Regions from separate parts of the Lysinibacillus sp. NPDC097231 genome, predicted to be linked through region 1. Evidence: riboswitches for the same ligand, from Rfam matches in the RefSeq annotation. Region 1 holds a riboswitch; the other holds the start of a gene.
The links. A riboswitch is a leader RNA that binds a small molecule or an ion and turns the genes downstream of it on or off. The one in region 1 is predicted to bind S-adenosylmethionine.

Region 1 (4,221 bases):
AGGCGAACATCGAAAGAGCTGCAACATTGCTTGCTAAATTTAAAAATTTGGCATTTCCTGCTGCTTTTAAAAAATCAAAGCCGACTAACAAAAAGCTAAAGATTAAAAATGAACCAGTTCCAGGACCGAGAAACCCATCATAAAAGCCAATACTAAATATCAAAAACATGAACAAAATTAAACGGGAAGTCGATAAATTTTTGACAGCAGATACCGATCCCCAATCTTTTTTAAAGATTGTATAGATTGCAACCGCAGCAAGCATTATGAGCATGAGTGGTTTTAATAATTCAGGATTGATTAAATGCACAGTCCAAGCCCCAAAAAGTGATCCCACAAAGGCCAGTGGAAAGTATTTGAGAACAGAACGAATTTCTAGCTGGCCAGATCGATAAAAGGAGATGGTGGATGTTAAAGAGCCCATAGTACCTGCAAGCTTATTAGTCGCCACTGCTGCCGCTGGATTTAAACCAGCAAACATCAAAACAGGTAATCCAATTAAGCCACCCCCTCCAACAACTGCGTCTACAAAGGCAGCAAGAAACCCAAATGAAATTAATAATATTACTACATTTAAATCCAAATCAAATAGCATGTTTACACCTCTTTAGATAGTTACTACTGAAATAGTAACTAAAATTCGGAGCGCTGTAAAGACTAACTTTTTTCGTTGGTTATCTTCTTTACATTATTCTATAATAAAGGAAATGGAGGGATTGGATGGATACATTAATCGCCCAATTAAAAGAACTGGGATTTACTGAATATGAAGCTAAGGCCTATACAGCACTCGTTCAAAATAGTCATGTTAGTGCCTATCAAGTCAGTAAAAACTCTGGTATTCCACGCGCCAGAATCTATGACATATTGAATGTACTCGTTGAAAAAGGGTTAGTACTGAAAGAAGAAGCGGCTGATCAAACGACTTATTCTTCCATTCCAGTAGCGATGTTTTTACAACAAATTCAGCAACGTTGGCAATCAAATTTTACGTCAATCAGTGATCATTTAGAAAAATTAGAAACAAAAGAGCAGGAAACGGAACATAAAGTGTTAATGCTTAAAGGGAAAGAGACGATCGTCAATTATTGTCAGTCATTATTACAAAAAGCGGAGAAGAAAGTCATGCTATCCATGTGGGAAGATATGTATGATGTATTGCGAGAAGAGATCCAAGGGGTGGCCAAGCATGTTCCGGTACATGGCATTACATTGTATGTGGAGGAGCATCTAGCTTCTATAGACAGACACCGTGCCACCCACTATACGAGAAAAACTTCTACACCCCATTGGTTTATTTTATCGATAGATGGTCAAGAAATGATTTATGGTCATTCACCGTCTAATCAAGAAATAGCTTTTATCACCAATGATCCTGTCCATATTTATTTATTAGAGGATTATATTTGGCATGACGTCCTGATCAATCGATTAGTAAAGCGCGATGATCATGAGCTCGAGGACTGGATTGCAAAAGAACGGAAAGCTTTCTTTTTAGAATGACGGTATTCAAAAAAAGAATCTGCAAGGCTCTGTACAAGTAGGTTAACACCTATTTTACAGATAGCCAGCAGATTCTTATTTATTATGAAACAGGCACAGTATTCTTAATAAAATACTTTATCGACATTGTACTTGGAGCGGAAAACATTAATCGCATACGTTTCGTAAATTTCACGTTCCATTGCATCTTCTACTTCATACACTTCAATTTTGAAAATTTCATCACGATGATTTTTCATCGGTGACACATTGTCTTCAAAGTGTTTTTTAATGCGTTGACGAATTTTACGGGCTTTACCAACAAATAAAAGTTCGTTCTTTTCATTATAGAATAAGAAAATGCCGCCTTTTTCACGTGTGATTTTATGGAAATCAATAAAACCAAAGTACGGTGTGATTGGTACGTCACCTGGTTTTACATCTTGTTCGCGTTGGCGAATGACTACATCTGGTTTGGGAAATTCAATTTTAATCAAACTATTCACGTTCCTCTCTGTTACTAAAGGTATATGTTAACATAATTACAGCACGTTTACCATAAGATTTCATGAGGTAAACAAGGTTTGTTCCATAGATTAGTGTTGAACAAATGACAGAATGCCATGCATGGTAATGACAAAATATTCTATGTATTATTGATATTCTTAATTGTTCATGTTACAATTCTTTTTAATTAAATAATCTTATCAAGAGAAGCTGAGGGATTTGGCCCTACGACGCTTCAGCAACCTCTAACATTAGTTAGAAAGGTGCTAATTCCAGCAAAGGATTTTTCCTTTGAGAGATAAGAGTGAACGTGGTTAAAATCCTTCTCATTCTATCTCATATGGAATGAGGGGGATTTTTTAATTTACTTACTATTTATGATGGTGAGACTGATAATTCAGGAAAGCCTTATTGAACTTTGCACGAAGACACGTGCATTACCACTGAGACACTAAATGATCTTAAAGAGAGAACCAAAAGAGAGGGGAAAGCAAAATGCCAATTAATATTCCGAAAAACTTACCTGCTGGAGAACATTTACGTGAGGAAAAAATCTTCGTCATGGAAGAGGATAGAGCAAAAACTCAACAAATTCGTCCGTTAAATATATTAATTTTAAATTTAATGCCGGAAAAAGAAAAAACAGAGCTACAATTACTACGTTTACTAGGTAATACACCGTTACAAGTGAATATTACATTTCTAAATACAGCTACACACGAATCAAAAAATGTCAGTAAATCACATTTACAGCTATTTTACACGACCTTCAATCAAATTCGTCATCGCCGTTATGATGGTATGATTATTACGGGTGCACCAGTAGAAAAAATGGCCTTTGAAGAAGTGAACTATTGGCAGGAAATTTCAGAAATTATGGATTGGTCCAAGACAAACGTAACATCGGTCCTTCATATATGTTGGGGTGCACAAGCAGCATTATTTCATCATTATGGTATTGGAAAAATTGAGTTATCTGCTAAATGCTCGGGTGTTTATTCTCATGTCATCACGGATTTAACAGTAGATTTAGTACGTGGATTTAGTGATTTATTTACAGCACCACATTCACGTTATACATCTGTTTCTATTGAAGAAGTACGAAACCATCCAGATTTGCGTTTACTATCTTATTCTGAGGATGCTGGTGTTTTCATTGTGCAATCAAAGGATAATAAGAACATTATGATTACAGGCCATCTGGAATATGATGCGACAACATTAGCAGATGAATACAGCCGAGATGTTGCGAAAGGATTAGATATCGCAGTGCCTGTCAATTATTTCCCAAATGATGATCCAACAATAGAACCGATGAATACGTGGCGTGCCCACACACATTTATTATTCTCAAACTGGTTGAATTACTATGTTTACCAAGAAACACCATATGAATGGGATTTCGTTGACGAGATTGAATATCATATTTAATTCAGTTCAATAGCAAATAAAAAACGTCATTAAATTTCTTTCATAACCTCAACCATCTATATAGATGTACTTAAAACACTCTATGTAAGTGTTCTAACTATCCATTTCAAAATTGGACTAGTCTGCTCGCTTACATTGGGTGTTTTTTCTTTTGTAAGGAAAAAGTCAATGACTAAATGTATGCGTTGGAATGCAGGATGTGAAAAATAAGCAAGTGAAGTGATTTGCAAAAAGAATTAGAAATTTTTTGAGGCAGGATGAACAACAATCGGGCGCAATTCTTGAAGATGAATTGTGCCTTTTTCAGCACTAGGGCCATATTCATAAATAACCGATTAGGCTTTTTTACCAAAGATATTGGGAACAAATCTTAAGCTAACGATGCAGATTTAATAAATACTGATACATTTCAAATAAAATAAATATTTTTCTTTTCATTATGACCTTATCTTCGCCTTTTCAAATAGTGTATCTTATATTTTGGTAATTCGAGGGGTTAATTTTATTATATTTAAATAATTATTTTTGAGATAAAAAAACCAATTATAGAAATTATATGAATCTGAAAAAAGAAAAAAATTTGACTATTTTTTATTTAGGGTGTAAAACTAGCTTTAACTTTTACATGGAGGATGATGGCAGTGAAGTACCAAACAATGAATATTAATGGCAGTGAATTACATTTTGCAGATTACCCAGGTGAGAAAGGTACTATTTTAGCGGTACATGGATTGACTGGGAATCATCTGCAAATGCATTATTATGCGGAGCTATTAAAAGGTGAATATCGTTTTATCTCAG
Region 2 (4,221 bases), on a different contig from region 1:
GAGAGGGTGCATTTATTGGAGCTGGTAGTCTCGTGCCTCCAGGCAAAGTCATTCCCCCGAATAGCTTAGCGTTAGGTCGTCCAGCAAAAGTTGTACGTGAATTAAATGCTGAAGATATAGAAGATATGGAACGTATCGTACGTGAATACGCTGAAAAAGGACAATACTATAAATCTCTTCAAACAAAAGATAAATAGCTATTTCAATTAATTGAAGCAAGCCCCATGTCTTCTCAGACATCCGTAAGAACGGACTAACTACAGATTAGGAGCTATTTTTTCGGTAAAAACAGCGAAAGGGGCTATTAGAAACACCCAGCCCCTTTCTGAATTATTTACTTTAATATAATTTAACAGCTACAACAGTATCTTCGCAGCTAATTTATAATCCTGCTTTTTCTCTTAATGCAACAGCTTTGTCTGTTTGTTCCCAAGGTACATTTAAATCGGTACGACCGAAGTGACCATATGCTGCAGTTTGCTTATAAATTGGGCGACGAAGGTCAAGCATTTTAATAATCCCTGCAGGACGTAAATCAAATAGCTCACGCACCCATTCTACAATTTCACTTTCCTTAACTTTTCCTGTACCAAATGTATCAACAGCAATAGATACTGGTTGAGCAACACCAATTGCATAAGCTAATTGTACTTCTACTCGTTCTGCTAAGCCTGCTGCCACAATATTTTTCGCTACATAGCGTGCTGCATACGCCGCTGAACGGTCTACCTTAGTTGCATCCTTCCCAGAGAAAGCACCGCCACCGTGACGTGCATAGCCACCGTATGTATCAACGATGATTTTACGTCCAGTTAGACCAGCATCCCCTTTTGGACCTCCGATTACGAAACGGCCAGTTGGGTTGATGAAATATTTAGTATCAGCATCTAGTAATTCACTTGGAACAACTGGTGCAATAACAAATTCTTTTAAATCTGCTTGAATTTGTTCAAGTGTCGCTTCTTCATCATGCTGTGTTGAAATAACAATCGTATCTACGCGCACAGGTACATTATTTTCATCATATTCAATCGTTACTTGTGTTTTGCCATCTGGACGTAAATATGCAAGTTCACCGGATTTACGTACTTCAGTTAAACGACGAGACAATTTATGCGCTAAACTAATTGGTAATGGCATAAGTTCAGGCGTTTCGTTACATGCATAGCCAAACATTAAGCCCTGGTCCCCTGCGCCAATCGCTTCAATATCAGCGTCTGTCATAGAGCCTTCACGCGCCTCTAAAGCTTGGTCAACACCTTGTGCAATATCAGGCGATTGTTCGCCAATAGCAACAAGTACTGCTAAGTTTTCAGCATCAAAGCCATATTTTCCTCGTGTATAACCGATTTCAGCTACAGTATCACGAACGATACCTTTAATATCTACATAAGTAGAAGTAGTAATTTCTCCTGCTACTAAAACTAAGCCTGTAGTTACTGTTGTTTCACACGCTACACGTGCATTTGGATCTTCTGCTAAAATAGCATCTAAAATTGCATCCGAGATTTGGTCACAAATTTTGTCTGGATGTCCTTCTGTTACACTCTCTGATGTAAAGAGTCGACGGTTTGTCATTTGGTTTTCCTCCTATTACTCTTACAAATAGTATTTGCGAATACGGTACTCATTACCCATGTCTAGTCCGCTCCTAAGGATTGAACTCTCGAGCCGTTGTTGTTGCTGTCGCTACGTTTACACTACGCTTTCGCACAGAAAACACTTGTTGCTGTCGCTACGTTTACACTACGCTTTCGCACAGAAAACACTTGTTGCTGTCGCTACGTTTGCACTACGCTTTCGCACAGAAAACACTTGTTGCTGTCGCTACGTTTGCACTACGCTTTCGCACAGAAAACACTTGTTGCTGTCGTTTCACTTTCGCCAAATGATCAGCTGCTCTTTTAACACGAGATTTTCGAAAGATCCGTCATTATAATAAGGAAAGAACTACATATACTTACCTTTAGATTCGTTTTTAACAATAAAAAAATCCTTTTCTCACGCTTACTTAACATGAGGAAAGGAATAATGACTTCGTAACCTTTCACTCTTATCGTTCAAGGGGGGTTCCCTTGCATCAGGTTGGCACCAACGCATGTCGTGAAATAGTTCATGCAGGTTGCCGGGTTTCACAGGGCCTGACCCTCCACCAGCTCGGGATAAGAGTATCCGTTCAATATCTCATATTACGTAAAAGGTTGAACGTTGTCAAATATTTTATGTTGATTTTGTTGGGAATCAAAGTGTTCGTTGAACATATTGCACTACACTTGGTCTTTTCTGTAAATTGAAGAAAAATAATCCCTACTATATACCTCACATCATGTGTTACCATATGTGTGACCCTATATCTACATCCAGCGAGTGTTTTGTAGCGAAAGAGCAACGTCAGCTACGGAAGACTGCCATCTCTACATGTGGTGGATGAATATGGTTGAAGCCCCTTTCCAGTTGGTGACAAGCTCCAACTAATAACAAAATCCCAGGCTAAAAACTTCACATCCTGTGCGAACCTCATATTGGCCAAAAGCTTCCAAACACAATTCAGCTGTGGCGAAAGTGATTCTGTAATCACTCGATTATAAATAGGGTAAAAATGTCTAAAAACAAATGAATTTACTTTTTGTCGTTTTCTTGAAAAGTCATAAAATCTCAAAAATAATTTCTGAATTAGTATAGATTATTTAAGCAATTGTGTTATACTATTTTTGAAATTAAGAAAATCTCCCTCAAGCTCAAGGGAATACTATAAAAAAGGATGGTATTTAATCGATGAATTCAGTAGAAATTGCAAACGAACTGAAGGAATTATTAAGCGGCGGTAACATTAATGTTCAACTTTCAGTACCACAATTAGCTGAAAAAGCTACATCTCGTGGTGAAGCTATGTTAACAGTAGATGGTGCAGTTCGTGCAGAAACTGGCAAATACACTGGTCGTTCACCTAAAGATAAATATACGGTAGAAGAAGAAGGCTCAAAAGATCAAATTGACTGGGGAAAAGTAAACCAACCAATTTCTTCTGAAGTGTTCGATAACTTATATGTTAAAGTAGTAAAATATTTAAAAGAACGTGACGAGTTATTCGTATTCAAAGGCTTTGCTGGTGCTGACAAAGATTCACAATTAAGCATCCAAGTAATCAATGAATACGCTTGGCACAATCTTTTCGCTCATCAATTATTTATCCGTCCAACTGAAGAAGAGTTAGCTTCTCATGTTGCTGACTTCACAGTTATCTCAGCTCCTAACTTTAAAGCAGACCCTGCTGTTGATGGTACAGCTTCTGAAACATTCATCATTGTATCGCTTGAAAAGAAAATCATCCTAATTGGTGGTACTGAATATGCTGGTGAAATAAAAAAATCTATTTTCGGTATTATGAACTACTTATTACCACAACAAGGTATTCTTTCAATGCACTGCTCAGCAAACGTTGGTGAAGCTGGTGATGTTGCATTATTCTTCGGCTTATCTGGTACTGGTAAAACTACTTTATCAGCTGACCCTGACCGTAAGCTTATCGGTGACGATGAACACGGTTGGTCTGATAATGGTGTATTCAACATCGAGGGTGGATGCTATGCAAAAACAATTAACCTTTCTGCTGAAAAAGAACCAGAAATCTATAACGCAATCCGCTTCGGTTCTGTTTTAGAAAACGTTGCTGTTGATCCAGAAACTCGTGTTTGTGACTATGACGATGGTTCATTAACAGAAAATACACGTGTAGCTTATCCAATCCAATACATCGAAAATATTGTTGATCCATCTGTTGCAGGTCACCCAAAAACAATCATCTTCTTAACAGCTGATGCATTTGGCGTATTACCTCCAATCAGTAAATTAACAAAAGAGCAAGCGATGTACCACTTCCTAAGCGGGTTCACATCTAAACTTGCTGGTACAGAACGTGGTGTAACAGAGCCAGAACCAGTATTCTCTACTTGCTTTGGTTCTCCATTCCTTCCACTGCCAGCAACTGTATATGCTGAAATGCTAGGTCAAAAAATTGACGAGCACGGTGCACAAGTATACCTAGTGAACACTGGTTGGACTGGCGGCGAATATGGTACTGGTAGCCGTATGAAGCTTTCTTACACTCGTACAATGGTACGTGCTGCAATTGATGGTAAATTAAAGGATGCTGAAACAATTCAAGATTCAGTATTTGGTTTACACATTCCAACAACTGTTGAAGGTGTACCATCAGAAGTA

Region 2: another riboswitch for S-adenosylmethionine. It lies ahead of metK (methionine adenosyltransferase); the one in region 1 lies ahead of metA (homoserine O-acetyltransferase MetA).

The regions. Positions count from the first base shown of each region.
Region 1 is NZ_JBIWDH010000028.1:17,295-21,515, reverse strand. It holds gene ACIQXF_RS16145 (sulfite exporter TauE/SafE family protein) at 1-595, opposite strand, end outside; gene ACIQXF_RS16140 (TrmB family transcriptional regulator) at 721-1,503, shown strand; gene ACIQXF_RS16135 (nucleotide excision repair endonuclease) at 1,608-1,979, opposite strand; SAM riboswitch class I at 2,184-2,294, shown strand; gene metA (homoserine O-acetyltransferase MetA) at 2,485-3,420, shown strand; gene ACIQXF_RS16125 (alpha/beta fold hydrolase) at 4,056-4,221, shown strand, end outside.
Region 2 is NZ_JBIWDH010000003.1:170,999-175,219, forward strand. It holds gene ACIQXF_RS04070 (gamma carbonic anhydrase) at 1-197, shown strand, start outside; gene metK (methionine adenosyltransferase) at 382-1,578, opposite strand; SAM riboswitch class I at 2,051-2,169, opposite strand; gene pckA (phosphoenolpyruvate carboxykinase (ATP)) at 2,776-4,221, shown strand, end outside.